DNA from 2 places in the Streptomyces sp. NPDC056503 genome. Region 1 is predicted to be linked to the other one. Evidence: riboswitches for the same ligand, from Rfam matches in the RefSeq annotation. Region 1 holds a riboswitch; the other holds the start of a gene.
The links. Region 1 has a riboswitch for S-adenosylmethionine ahead of thrC (threonine synthase). Riboswitches for the same ligand answer to the same signal wherever they lie in the genome.
Positions count from the first base shown of each region.

Region 2: linked by a shared signal. The riboswitch ahead of ACFQ8C_RS27045 (aminotransferase class V-fold PLP-dependent enzyme) and the one ahead of thrC (threonine synthase) in region 1 are both predicted to bind S-adenosylmethionine.

Region 1 is NZ_JBHTST010000070.1:27,221-34,051, reverse strand. It holds gene ACFQ8C_RS21370 (cold-shock protein) at 266-469, opposite strand; gene ACFQ8C_RS21365 (MoaD/ThiS family protein) at 882-1,160, opposite strand; gene thrC (threonine synthase) at 1,179-2,465, opposite strand; SAM riboswitch class I at 2,483-2,625, opposite strand; gene ACFQ8C_RS21355 (glucosyl-3-phosphoglycerate synthase) at 2,747-3,688, shown strand; gene ACFQ8C_RS21350 (hypothetical protein) at 3,727-4,203, shown strand; gene ACFQ8C_RS21345 (trehalose-6-phosphate synthase) at 4,286-5,731, shown strand; gene otsB (trehalose-phosphatase) at 5,844-6,686, opposite strand; gene ACFQ8C_RS21335 (DUF3263 domain-containing protein) at 6,761-6,831, opposite strand, start outside.
Region 2 is NZ_JBHTST010000108.1:14,645-21,475, forward strand. It holds gene ACFQ8C_RS27035 (cytochrome bc complex cytochrome b subunit) at 1-1,362, shown strand, start outside; gene trpD (anthranilate phosphoribosyltransferase) at 1,492-2,556, shown strand; SAM riboswitch class IV at 2,639-2,755, shown strand; gene ACFQ8C_RS27045 (aminotransferase class V-fold PLP-dependent enzyme) at 2,975-4,402, shown strand; gene ACFQ8C_RS27050 (Lrp/AsnC family transcriptional regulator) at 4,570-4,851, opposite strand; gene ACFQ8C_RS27055 (rhomboid family intramembrane serine protease) at 4,848-5,582, opposite strand; gene ACFQ8C_RS27060 (hypothetical protein) at 5,743-5,985, shown strand; gene ACFQ8C_RS27065 (NYN domain-containing protein) at 6,020-6,831, shown strand, end outside.

The sequences.
Region 1 (6,831 bases):
CTTCCGAGTGCTAACGCCAATGATTAGCACTCGACCCATGCGAGTGCAAGCGACTCTCGTGGATCGGGCAGCTCCACGCCGGAGTCGCGGGGCGCCCCGGGAACGCCCCCCGAACGACTCCGGGGCGGCCCCGGAACGCCCCGGAAGCGGCGCCGGAACGCCCCGGAACGCCCCGGAACCGCCCCGTGGAACGCGCGAGGGGCTCGCATCCCCAGGGATGCGAGCCCCTCGACGACGAGACGTCGGTGGCCGATCGCGCCGCGCCTCAGGCGGTCACCTTGACCATGTCCGCCTGCGGACCCTTCTGACCCTGCGAGATCTCGAACTCGACTCGCTGGCCTTCTTCGAGGCTGCGGTACCCATCCATCTGGATGGCGCTGTAGTGGACGAAAACATCCGCACCACCGTCGACCGCGATGAAGCCGTAGCCCTTCTCCGCGTTGAACCACTTGACGGTGCCCTGAGCCATGCCTAACTCCCCTATTACTTACTGGCCCTTGCGCGGATCCGCACTTCACGGACCCGGGTCAGAACCTGCGCCGGAACGCGTCGACCGCGGCTGAATGTATCTGTCCAACTGCCCTCTGCAACAGGGCAATCCACCGGGAATTCTGGGTGGATCGGAAAGGGGAATCAGGGAGAAATCACTGAATTGCAGGGCAACTCGGGCCGGGCGAAAGCCGCATAAGGGGCAGAGTGCATATGCTTTTCGGCCGCTTCTTGGCCCGTTCTCGTCAGGTCCGGGGCCACTCTCATATGCGCCTGGCATGAGCGGCGGAGGGGGCTTCCCCAACTCTATCGCGCTCAACCATGCAGAATTGCCCCCTCCGCTTTCTCTCGCGGAAGGGGCAATTCTGTACCGACCGGTAAAACAGCGGGGCTCAGCAGCCGCCGGCGACCGCCGGGATGATGGAGACGCCCGCGCCGTCCGGCGTGGCGGTCTCCAGGCCCTGCTCGAAGCGGACGTCGTCGTCGTTCACGTAGACGTTCACGAAGCGGCGCAGCTTGCCCTGGTCGTCCAGGACGCGGGCGGCGATGCCGGTGTGGTTCTTCTCCAGGTCGGCGATGACCTCGGCGAGGGTGCCGCCCTCGGCGGGGACCTCGGCCTGGCCGCCGGTGTAGGTGCGGAGGATGGTGGGGATGCGGACGTTCACGGCCATGCTGTGTTCACGGACCTTTCAGTGGGCCAGGCCCGCGTCGCGGAACGCGTCCAGGCTCGGGCGGATGGTGGCGGTCGCCTGAGAACTGTCGGCCACGGCGTCCAGGGTCTTGAGCCCGTCACCCGTGTTGAGGACGACGGTGGTGAGGTCCGGGTCGATGACGCCGGCCTCGACGAGCTTGCGGGTCACGCCGACGGTCACGCCGCCCGCGGTCTCGGCGAAGATGCCCTCGGTCCGGGCGAGCAGCTTGATCGCGTCGACGACCTGCTCGTCGTTCACGTCCTCCACGGCTCCGCCGGTGCGGCGGGCGATGTCGAGGACGTAGGGGCCGTCGGCCGGGTTGCCGATCGCGAGCGACTTGGCGATCGTGTTCGGCTTCTGGGGGCGGACCACGTCGTGGCCGGCCTTGAAGGCGGCGGACACCGGGGAGCAGCCCTCGGCCTGCGCGCCGAAGATCTTGTACGGCTTGTCCTCGACGAGGCCCAGCTTGACGAGCTCCTGGAGCCCCTTGTCGATCTTGGTGAGCTGGGAGCCGGAGGCGATCGGGATGACGAGCTGGTCGGGGATGACCCAGCCGAGCTGCTCGCAGATCTCGTACGCGAGCGTCTTGGAGCCCTCGCCGTAGTAGGGGCGCAGGTTGACGTTGACGAAGCCCCAGCCCTCGCCGAGCGGGTCGCCGATGAGCTCCGAGCAGAAGCGGTTGACGTCGTCGTAGTTGCCCTCGATGGCGACGAGGTCACCGCCGTACACGCCGGCCATGACGACCTTGCCCTGCTCCAGGTCGTGCGGGATGAAGACGCAGGAGCGGAAGCCGGCACGGGCGGCGGCGGCGCCGACGGCGCCGGCCAGGTTGCCGGTGGAGGAGCAGGAGAGGGTGGTGAAGCCGAAGGCGCGGGCGGCCTCGATGGCCTGGGCGACGACCCGGTCCTTGAAGGAGTGGGTCGGGTTGCCGGAGTCGTCCTTGACGAACAGCTTGCCGGGGGCGACGCCGATCTCGCGGGCGAGGTTGTCGGCCTTGACGAGCGGGGTCCAGCCGGGGTTCAGGTTCGGCTTCTCGGCGACGTCGGCGGGGACGGGCAGCAGGGGCGCGTACCGCCAGATGTTCGCGGGGCCGGCCTCGATCCGCTTCCGCAGCTCCTCGGGGTCGCCGGCGGGCAGTTCGTAGGCGACTTCGAGGGGGCCGAAGCAGAGCTCGCAGGCGAAGATCGGGCCGAGGGCGAAGACCTCGCCGCATTCGCGACAGGAAAGCCCGGACGCGGGACCGAGGTCGACGGTGGTGGCGGGTGCGACGGTCTGTACAGCCATGGAGGGGAGGCCCTTTCTCCTCATCTTCCTCATGGCGCATTTCGCCATGAGACGGATTTGGCACCTTCCCTAGCCGGGGGCCTCGCTGGCGCAAGACAAACCGACTGGAGGGTTGCCGGGGCTTCAACGGGCCGTATCCCTCTGCCCCTCTGGATGAGCGGTATTCGATTGTGAGACGCGGGTGGGACCCCGACATGCATCGGGCATCCGCGTTGTTCAAGACTGTAACCGAAGGCTTCGAAGGTGGAGACGGTCGTCCGATCCGCGAGATGGAGATCACGTTGCTGGAAGAAGTGGAGCGCTGGCTGGACCGGCGGTCCTGGTCCGTGTCCGACCGGCCCCTCGACCGGGTGCTCGCCGCCAAGCGGGGGACGACGGTCAGCGTGGTGCTGCCCGCGCTGAACGAGGAGGCGACGGTCGGGGACATCGTCAGCGTGATCCGGCGCGAGTTGATGACCGAGGCGGTGCCGCTCGTGGACGAGCTGGTGGTGATCGACTCGGGCTCCACGGACCGCACGGCCGAGGTCGCGGCGGCGGCCGGAGCGCGGGTGGTCGCGCGGGACGGGATACTTCCCCGGATCCCGGCGGTCCCGGGGAAGGGCGAGGTCCTGTGGCGGTCACTCATGGTGACCGGCGGGGACGTGGTCTGCTTCGTGGACGCGGACCTGCGGGACTTCTCGGCGGACTTCGTCACCGGCATAGTGGGCCCGCTGCTCACCGACCCGGACGTGGAGTTCGTCAAGGCGATGTACGACCGCCCCTTCGGTGACACCCCAGGTCAGGGCGGTCGGGTGACGGAGCTGGTGGCGCGCCCCCTGCTCAACCTGCACTGGCCGCGCCTCGCCGGCTTCGTGCAGCCGCTGGGCGGCGAGTACGCGGCCCGGCGCTCACTGCTCGAACGGCTGCCCTTCCCCGTCGGTTACGGAGTGGAGCTGGGTCTCCTCGTCGACGCGCTGCACACGGTGGGCCTGGACGCGCTGGCGCAGGTGGACGTCGGGGTGCGCAAGCACCGGCACCAGGACGGGCAGGCGCTGGGCCGGATGGCGGCGGCGATCTACCGGACGGCGCAGCTGCGGCTCTCCCGGGGCCATCTCGTACGCCCCTGGCTGACCCAGTTCGAGCGGGGCGAGGAGGGCTTCGAGCCGCGGACGTACGCGGTGGACACGGAGGAGCGCCCGCCGATGGCCGAGATCACGGAGTACGCGCAGCGACGCGTGGCGTAACGCCCGCACATGATGGGCTTTGCCTACATTGCCCTTTCATGCGCTTCGTACGATCCCGCCCCGCCCGCGGGCGATCCCGCCCCGCCCGCGGGTCCCGTGTGCTCGCGGCGGGCCTCCTCGCCGCGGCCACGCTCCCGCTGGCGACGGCCGCACCGGCCGCCGCCGATGTCGTCGAACCGTTCGGCCCGCGGTACCAGGAGTCCCTGTACGGGGACTCCACCACGGTCGGCAACACCGTCATGGGCTGCCCCCCGGCCCCCGCCGGCCCGGCGGCCCGCTGCGCGACCGCCACGAGGGGCGAGGGCGCGGACGGCGGCGACGCCTTCGTCACGCGACGCCCGGCCACGGGCGGGACCGGCGACGCGTACGGCACCGGAGGCACCGGGAGCGGCGGCTCGATGGCCGACACCGGGGCCCACGGCGAGCGGCTGTGGCTGCTCGGCGCGCTGGCCGTGGTCCTCGCCGCGACGGGCCTGGTCGCGAAGGCGGCGATGCGCGGCCGGCGGATCCGCTAGAACGGGGCGGCCGTCCGTATCCGGCCGACCGCTGACCGTATACGTACGTTTGAGCGTTTACGGGACGGGCTAGGTTCGCCACATGGCTTCCGTACTCGTGGCATCCAACCGAGGCCCCGTCTCGTACACGCTCGGTGACGACGGCACCCTCTCCTCCCGCAGGGGCGGCGGCGGCCTCGTCTCCGGCCTGAGCGCCGTGGACTCCCAGGACGGCCTCTGGGTGTGCGCGGCGCTCGGCGACGGCGACCGGGAGGCCGTCCGGCGCGGCGTCGCCGAGCCCGGGGTGCGGATGCTGGACATCGACCCGGAGGTGTACGCCGACGCGTACAACGGCATCGCGAACTCGGTGCTGTGGTTCCTCCACCACCACCTGTACGACATCCCGCGCGAGCCCGTCTTCGACGCGGCCTTCCGCCGCCGCTGGGCCTCCTACCGCGCCTACAACCGCGCCTTCGCCGAGACCCTCGCCGCCGAGGCGTCCGAGGGCGCGGCGGTCCTGGTGCAGGACTACCACCTGGCCCTGGTCCCCGGGATGCTCCGCGAGCTCCGCCCCGACCTCCGCATCGGCCACTTCACGCACACCCCGTGGGTGTCGCCGGAGTACCTGCGGATGGTGCCGGACGACATCGTCGAGGAACTGCTGTGGGGCATGCTCGGCGCGGACGAGCTCGGCTTCCACACCTGGGGATGGGCGTCCTCCTTCATCGGCTGCTTCCAGCAGCGCGAGGACCCGACCGGCTTCGCCCAGGGCGTGTGGCCCAGCGGCGACCCCTGGTACGGCGTGGAGTGGCGCCGCAACGACACCGGGAAGGGCCGCACCCGCGTCCAGGTGTACGCGCTGGGCGTCGACGCCGACGAGCTGCGGGCCCTCGCCCACCGCCCCCAGGTGGACGACCGCCTGGCCCGGCTCCGCGAGGAGGTCGGCGGCCGGAGGACCATCGTCCGCGTCGACCGCACGGAGCTGTCGAAGAACATCCTCCGCGGCCTCCTGGCCTACCGGGAGCTCCTCACCACCCACCCCGAGTGGCGCGAGGAGGTCGTCCACCTGGCGTCGGCGTACCCCTCCCGGCAGGACCTGGAGTCGTACCGCGCGTACACGGCCTCCGTCGTCGCCCTCGCCGAGGAGATCAACACCGAGTTCGGCACCGCCGGCTGGCAGCCGGTCCTGGTCTCCGTCGAGGACGACTTCACCCGCTCCCTGGCCGCCTACCGCCTCGCCGACGTGGCCCTGGTGAACCCGGTCCGCGACGGCATGAACCTGGTGGCGAAGGAGATACCCGTGGTCTCCGACGCGGGCTGCGCCCTGGTCCTGTCGACCGGCGCGGGCGCCCACCGCGAGTTGGGGAAGGACTCCCTCACCGTCGACCCCTTCGACGTCTCGGCCACCGCCGAGGCCCTCCACGCCGCCCTCACGATGCCGACCGCCGAACGCGCCGAGCGCACCAAGCGCCTGGCCGAGGCCGCCACCGCCCTCCCCCCGCAGCGCTGGTTCCTCGACCAGCTGGCCGCGCTCCGCGACCCCTCCTAGGAGGCGGCCTCCCGCCGCTCGCGCCCCCAGGCCGCGAGCGGCTCCAGGGCGTCGTCGAGCCGGAGGGCCACGGCAGGCCGAACCGGTCGCCGCGAGGGCGGTACGGAGGGGCTCAGCCCTCCCGTACCGCCCTCGCCAGTTCCGCGAGGAGGGCGACCACCCCGGACGGGCCCGGGACGGAGAGGTCGGCGCGGTCGGCGAGTTCGGGGACCTCGGTGGAGCCGGAGCAGACGAGGAGGCCCGGGAGGCCGTCGCCGCGGAGCTTCTCCACGGCGGCGAAGGCCGGCAGGTCGCCCAGGTCGTCGCCGGCGTACAGCACGGAGCCGGCGCCCCTCTCGCGTACGAACTCGGCCAGCGCCACGCCCTTGTCCATCCCCGGGGGGCGGAGCTCCAGGACCAGCCGGCCCGGCTCCAGCACGAGGCCGTGCGCGGCGGCCAGGTCGCCCAGCGGTCCCTTCAGCGCCTCGAAGGCGGCCTGCGGGTCCCCGGCGCGGCGGGTGTGGACGGCGACCGCCCGGCCCTTCTCCTCGATCCAGACGCCGGGCCAGGCGCCGTGCCGGTCGAGGAAGCCGGGGAGTTCGGCGCGGACGGAGGCGACGCCGGGGTGCGGGGCGGCGGCCGTGACGGTGCCGGTGGCGGCGTCCCAGCGTTCGGCGCCGTAGTGGCCGAGGACCGTGAGGTGCTCCAGGCCCGGCACCCCGGCGAGGCCGCCGTGCCGGACGGCGACGCCGGCGGGGCGGCCGGTCACGATGACGACGGCGGCGAGGTGCGGGGCGAGCGCGGCGAGCGCGGGGACGGCGCCGGGGTGGGCGCGGGCCCGCTCGGGATCGGGGACGATCTCGGCGAGCGTCCCGTCGAAGTCCAGGGCGACGACGGCGTCGGAAGGGCGCGCGAGGAGCGCGTCCAGGCCGTCGCGGCCTGCGGGTGTGGCCGGGTGCGGAAGGCTGCTGACCATGCGACCGACCCTACCGACGAGGGCGCGCCGCGTCAGCGTGGCCGGACTCACCTCCGGGCCGTCTCGCGGAAGGTTTACCTCCGGCGTTCCTTCTCTTCCCGCACCCGTCGCAGGCGGTTGACCGTGACGGGGTCGTGGGCGAGGG
Region 2 (6,831 bases), on a different contig from region 1:
CTGATGTCCGAGGCGTTCAACTCGACCATGCACATCTCCTTCGAGGTGCGCGGTGGTCTGCTGATCCGGCAGATCCACCACTGGGCGGCGCTGATCTTCCTCGCCGGCATGTTCGTGCACATGATGCGCGTCTTCTTCACCGGCGCGTTCCGCAAGCCGCGTGAGATCAACTGGCTGTTCGGCTTCCTGCTGTTCTTCCTGGGCATGTTCACCGGCTTCACCGGCTACTCGCTCCCGGACGACCTGCTCTCCGGCACCGGTGTCCGCTTCATGCAGGGCGCGATCCTGTCGGTGCCGATCGTCGGCACCTACCTGTCGATGTTCCTCTTCGGCGGCGAGTTCCCCGGCGGCGACTTCGTCGCCCGGTTCTACTCGGCGCACGTGCTGCTGCTCCCCGGCATCATGCTGGGCCTGGTGGTCGCTCACCTGATCCTGGTGTTCGTCCACAAGCACACGCACTTCGAGGGCCCCGGCCGGACGAACAAGAACGTCGTCGGCATGCCGCTGCTCCCGGTGTACATGGCGAAGGCCGGAGGCTTCTTCTTCCTGGTCTTCGGCGTCATCGCGGTCGTCGCGGCGGTCGCCTCGATCAACCCGATCTGGGCCATCGGCCCGTACCGCCCGGACCAGGTGTCCACCGGCGCCCAGCCCGACTGGTACATGGGCTTCGCCGAGGGTCTGATCCGTGTCATGCCGGGCTGGGAGATCAACCTGTGGGGCCACACGCTGGTCCTCGGCGTGATGATCCCGCTGGCGATCTTCCCGGCGGTCCTCGCGGCCATCGCGGTCTACCCGTTCATCGAGTCCTGGATCACGGGCGACAAGCGCGAGCACCACATCGCGCAGCGCCCGCGCAACGCTCCGACGCGCACCGCCTTCGGTGTCGCCTGGATCACCGCGTACATGATCATGCTCATCGGTGGTGGAAACGACCTCTGGGCGACCCACTTCCACCTGTCGATCAACTCGATCACCTGGTTCGTGCGGATCTTCTTCTTCGTCGGCCCGGTCATCGCGTTCATCGCCACCAAGCGGATCTGCCTCGGCCTCCAGCGCCGGGACAAGGACAAGGTGCTGCACGGGCGCGAGTCCGGCATCATCAAGCGCCTGCCGCACGGTGAGTTCGTCGAGGTCCACGAGCCGCTCAGCCAGGGCGAGCTGTACAAGCTCACCGCGCACGAGCAGTACGAGCCCGCCGCGCTGCCGCCGGCCGTCGACGAGAACGGCGTCCAGCGGAAGATCGGCGCGATGGAGAAGCTCCGGGTCAAGCTCAACAAGGGCTACTACGGCGACGACAACCAGGTCGCCAAGCCCACCCTGGAGGAGTACAAGGAGATCCAGAGCGGCCACGGCCACCACTGAGACCTCCTGACCTCCTGACATAGGTCGCCACGGCGAGAGCCCCGTCCATTCGATGGACGGGGCTCTTTGCCGTACCCGTGGATCGATAGGCTGGACCCCGTATCCGACGCACGATCATCAGGAGCTGCCATGAGCGCTGTGACCCCCGCTGGAGGACCTACCACGGCGGGCCGCTCCTGGCCCGTCCTCCTCAACGGACTGCTCGAAGGGCAGGACCTCTCCGCCGACGACACCGCCTGGGCGATGGACCTGATCATGAGCGGCGAGGCGACCGACGCCCAGATCGCCGGCTTCATGGTCGCGCTGCGGGCCAAGGGCGAGACCGTGGAGGAGATCAGCGGGCTCGTCCGGACGATGTACGCCCACGCCAACACGATCGAGGTGCCGGGACCGTCCGTCGACATCGTCGGCACCGGCGGCGACGGCGCCAAGACCGTCAACATCTCCACGATGGCCTCGATCGTCGTCGCCGGCACCGGCACGAAGGTCGTCAAGCACGGCAACCGGGCCGCCTCCTCCGCCTCCGGCTCCTCCGACGTCCTGGAGAAGCTCGGCATCAACCTCAACCTCACCCCCGCCCGGGTGGCCGAGGTCGCCGAGGAGGCCGGCATCACCATCTGCTTCGCGGTGAAGTTCCACCCCTCGCTGCGGCACGTGGCCGCCGCCCGCGGCCAGCTCGGCATCCGCACCACCTTCAACGTGCTCGGCCCGCTCACCAACCCGGCCCGGGTGAAGGCCCAGGCCGTCGGCGTCGCCGACCCGCGGATGGCGCCGATCGTCGCCGGGGTGCTCGCCGAGCGCGGCAACTCCGCCCTCGTCTTCCGCGGTGACGACGGCCTCGACGAGCTGACCACCACCTCGACCTCCCGGGTCTGGGTGGTCCGCGACGGCGCGGTCCGCCCGGAGGTCTTCGACCCGCGTGACGTGGGCCTCGACCTCGTGCCCCTGGAGGCGCTGCGCGGCGCCGACGCCTCGTACAACGCCGACGTCGCCCGCCGGCTCCTCGCCGGCGAGACCGGTCCGGTCCGGGACGCGGTGCTGCTCAACGCGGCGGCGGCGCTCACCGCCCTGGACCCCGGCGAGGGCACCCTCGCGGAGCGGCTGAGCGCCGGGATGGCGCGGGCCGCCGAGTCGATCGACTCCGGGGCCGCCCGCGCGACCCTGGACCGCTGGATCGCCGCCAGCAACGCCTAGGTCCTCGCGGTCCGCGCGAGCCCCGTTCCGGTATGCGGACGGGGTTGCGCGGACCGCGAGCGGTGGCATACGTTCGGCTACAGGTCATGAGTGACAGCCCTCAAGCCCCGGCTGGCTGTCCGGCAACCCTCCGTCCGTGGCGGGGTGCCCCGGGTGAAGACCAGGCCGTGGACAGCAAGGTCCTCGGCAAGCGCGGACCCCTTGCGCCATCCCTGGGGTCCTGGTCCTCAAGGGAGCGGTCTCGTGAGCAAGCGAATGCGATAGGGCCTCCGGCCCCTTTTTCCCACCTCCGTGCGGCCTTCCTTCCTTACCTCTCTCGTCGCGCGTCGAGGTCCCCACCCGTACGTGGCGCGCCGTTTCGCGACGCCGCCCGGCGGGTCCTTCACGCCACTCGCCTGTACCGCCGGGAGATACCGCCATGTCCGCACGCCCGAACGCCGCCGCCGTCACTGCCGTCACCGCCGCCACCGAGACCGCCGCCGACTCCGCCGACGCCTGCTGCACCGGCCCGCTGCCCGTCCTCGGCCGTGACGTCACCGTCCCGCTCGTCACCGGCGGCGAGGTGAGCTACGCGGCCCTCGACTACGCGGCCAGTGCCCCCGCCCTCCAGCGCGTCTGGGACGACGTCGCCGCCTACGCCCCGTACTACGGCAGCGTCCACCGCGGCGCCGGCTACCTCTCCCAGCTCTCCACCGACCTCTTCGAGCAGAGCCGCGCCACCGTCGCCGAGTTCCTCGACTGCCGCGAGGACGACCAGGTCGTCTTCACCCGCTCCACCACCGACTCGCTCAACCTGCTCGCCCAGGTGGTCCCCGCCGGCTGCCAGGTCTTCGTCTTCGAGACCGAGCACCACGCCTCCCTGCTGCCGTGGCGCGATGCCCGGGTGACGTACCTCAACGCGCCGCGCACTCCCGCCCAGGCCGTCGAGACCCTGGAGCGGGCCCTCGCCGACCGCGAGCCGTACGGTCCCGCCCTGGTCTGCGTCACCGGCGCCTCCAACGTGACCGGCGAGCTGTGGCCGGTCCGCGAACTGGCCGCCGCCGCCCACGCGCACGGCGCCCGGATCGTCCTCGACGCCGCCCAGCTCGCCCCCCACCACCCGGTCTCCGTGCAGGAGCTCGACGTGGACTGGGTCGCCTTCTCCGGGCACAAGCTGTACGCGCCCTTCGGCTCCGGAGTGCTGGCCGGCCGTGCCGACTGGCTCCAGGCCGCCGAGCCCTACCTGGCGGGCGGCGGTGCCTCCCGCACGGTGACGCGACGCGTCAGCGGGGAGGGGGCCGGCGGCGTCGACGTCGAGTGGCACACCACCGCCGCCCGCCACGAGGCCGGCTCCCCGAACGTCATCGGCGTCTACTCCATCGCCTCCGCCTGCAGGGCCCTCACCGAGGCCGGCTTCGACACCCTCGTCGCCCGCGAGCGGCACCTCGTCGACACCGTCCGCGCCGGGCTCGCCGAGGTCCCCGAGGTGCGGGTCCTCTCCCTCTTCGGCGACGACGCTCCGCGCGTCGGCGTCATCTCCTTCGTGGTGGAGGGCTGGAACAGCTCCCACTTCGCCGCGGCCCTCTCCGCCGAGTACGGCATCGGCGTCCGCGACGGCCTCTTCTGCGCCCACCCCCTCGTCCGGACCCTCCTCGGTTCCGACCCGCAGGACCCGGGCGAGTGCGGCGCCCCCGAGCCGGCGGCCCCGGGCGAGAGGTCCCTCAACGCCATCCGCGTCAGCTTCGGCGCCGGTACGCCGGACGAGCACGTCGAGCGCTTCGTCGGCGCCGTGCGGGAGCTGGTCCGCGACGGCGCCCAGTGGAAGTACCGCACGGAGGACGGCCGCTGCGTCCCCGACCGCGGCTGACGGTCCTCCGCCGCGGGCGGGGGACCGGGCGGGGAGTTCATTCCTCGAAGGCAAGTACGAACGAGCACGAAGGTGGCCCCGGACTCCGTCCGGGGCCACCGCCGCCTTCCCGGCCACCGGGGCCGGTCGGCGGCGCACCGCTCGATCCGTCCGGCGACGCCTCCCGGTCAGGACTCCAGACCGATGGCGAAGGCCGCCTCCAGGTCGTGCTGCGAGTAGGTGCGGAAGGCGACGTGGGTGTCGGTGCCCTCGACGCCCGGGATCTTGCTGATCCGGCCGGGGATGACCTCGGCCAGGTCGTCGTGGCGCGGCACCCGGACCATCGCGATGAGGTCGTACGTGCCGGTCACCGAGAAGACCTCGCTGACGTTGTCGAGCGCGGCGATCGACTCGGCGATCTCGGGGATGCGGTCCACGCTGGTCTTGATGAGGACGATCGCGGTGATCACGGCTGGCTGTCTCCCTCGGTCGCCGCTGCTGGGGTTTTCACTCTATCCCCACCCCGGAACCGCACCCAGGCGTAGAGGAAGCCGACGGAGAACCCCACGACGTGGGCCAGGTAGGCGACCCCGGGTCCCGCGCCGGCCGCGCGGGCGGCCAGCCACTGGAGCGTGAACCAGAAGACGAGCACCGCCCAGGCCGGGAAGCGCAGCGGCAGGAAGAAGAGGAAGGGGAAGAGGCTGGTGACCCGGGAGCGGGGGAAGAGGAAGAGGAAGGCCCCGAGCACCGCGGAGATCGCCCCCGAGGCCCCCACCAGGGTCTGCTCGCTGTCGGCGTGCGCCACCGCGTAGCCCAGCAGGGCGAGGTAGCCGGTGCCCAGGTAGAAGAGGGCGAACTCGACGTGCCCCATCCGCTCCTCGGCCATCGCCCCGAAGACCCAGAGGAAGAGCATGTTGCCGAGCAGGTGGAGCCAGCCGCCGTGCACGAAGAGGGCGGTGAAGGGGGTGAGGAGGGCGTCGGGGTCGCCCCGCGTCAGCTCGGCCGGCACCACCCCCCAGCGCCGGAAGTACGCGCTCTGCGCCGCGAGCACCTCGTCCCCGGTCCCGTACGACGGGTTCAGTCCGGAGACCGGGCTGACAATGAAGAGGAGACAGCAGGCGGCGATCAGTCCGTAGGTCACCGCGGGTCCGGTACGGACGCCGCGACAGGCGCCCAGGGCCGTGCCTCGCCAGTCGATCATGGACAGATCATGGCCCAAGAGGGACGAAGTGGACAGAGTGCCTCGCCGGGCCGGGCGCCGTCCGGTGAGGCCGTAGGGTTACGGGATCGAGCACCGCAGTCCGACGGCGCACCGCGGCTCCCGTACCTGGTACCACCACGACAGGAAGAAGGACGGCACCATGACGACGGTTCCCCTGCCGACCGACGCGACCCGCTGGCGCTGCACCCTGTGCGGCAACCTGACCCGCTTCGACGTGACGCGCTCGTCCAAGGTCGTCGAGTACGTCCATCTGGACCTCGCCGGGGAGCCCAAGGTCGAGGAGCGCGAGGTGGTCAGTGAGACCATCGAGTCGGTCCGCTGCCGCTGGTGCAACGCGGTGGACCAGATCGAGCTGGTGGACAAGCCGGGCGTCGAGTCCTGACGGACGGCGCCGACGACAGTAGGGGTGACGGATCGTGGAGCAGCCCGCGCACGGTGGCGAACCGGCCGGCGCGGCAGGTGACGCTGCCGAGACGCTCGACCATCCCCTGCCGGAGGGGGTACGGCGGCGAGTGATCGCCCTGGTCGCCGACGCCTTCGGGGGCCTGACCGTCGCCGAGCTGCCCGCCCCCCTGCGTCAGTACGCCCGCTTCACCGCGAGCCGGCGCGCCAAGTTCGCCGGCAACGCCATGGCCGCCGCCCTGGAGGGCGATCCGCTCTTCCGGCAGCGGATCGGCGAACGGTTCAAGCAGGCCCAGCCGGAGCTGGCCGAGGCCGTGGAGACCGGCACCCCGCCCGCCGCCGCCGACCCCGTCGACGTGGCCGCGGCGGCCTACGTGCTCCGCCCGACGGGCTGGGCCAAGCTGGTGGCCGCCGCCGGCGAGGAGGTCCAGCGCGCCGACGCCGAACGCGCCGACGAGGCGGGCCGGCGCGAGGTGGAGCGGCTCCGCGAGGAGCTGGCCGCCGCCCGCGAGCGGACCAGGGACGAGACCGAGCAGCTCCGGCACGACCTGGAGGCCTCCCGCAAGGAAGCCGAATCGCTTCACCGCAAGCTGCGCAGCGCCCAGAGCGACGTGAAGCGCGGTGAGGCGGCGCTGCGCCGCGCCCAGGCCGAGATCGAGGCCGTCCGCTCCGAGTCGGCCTCCCAGGTGTCCGCCGCGGAGAGCGAGTCCCGGCGGCTCAAGGCCCGGCTGGGCGAGGCCGAGGCGGGCCTGGAGGCGAGCCGCCGGGCCGCCCGCGAGGGGCGCTCGGTGGAGGACATGCGGCTGCGGCTGCTGTTGGACACCGT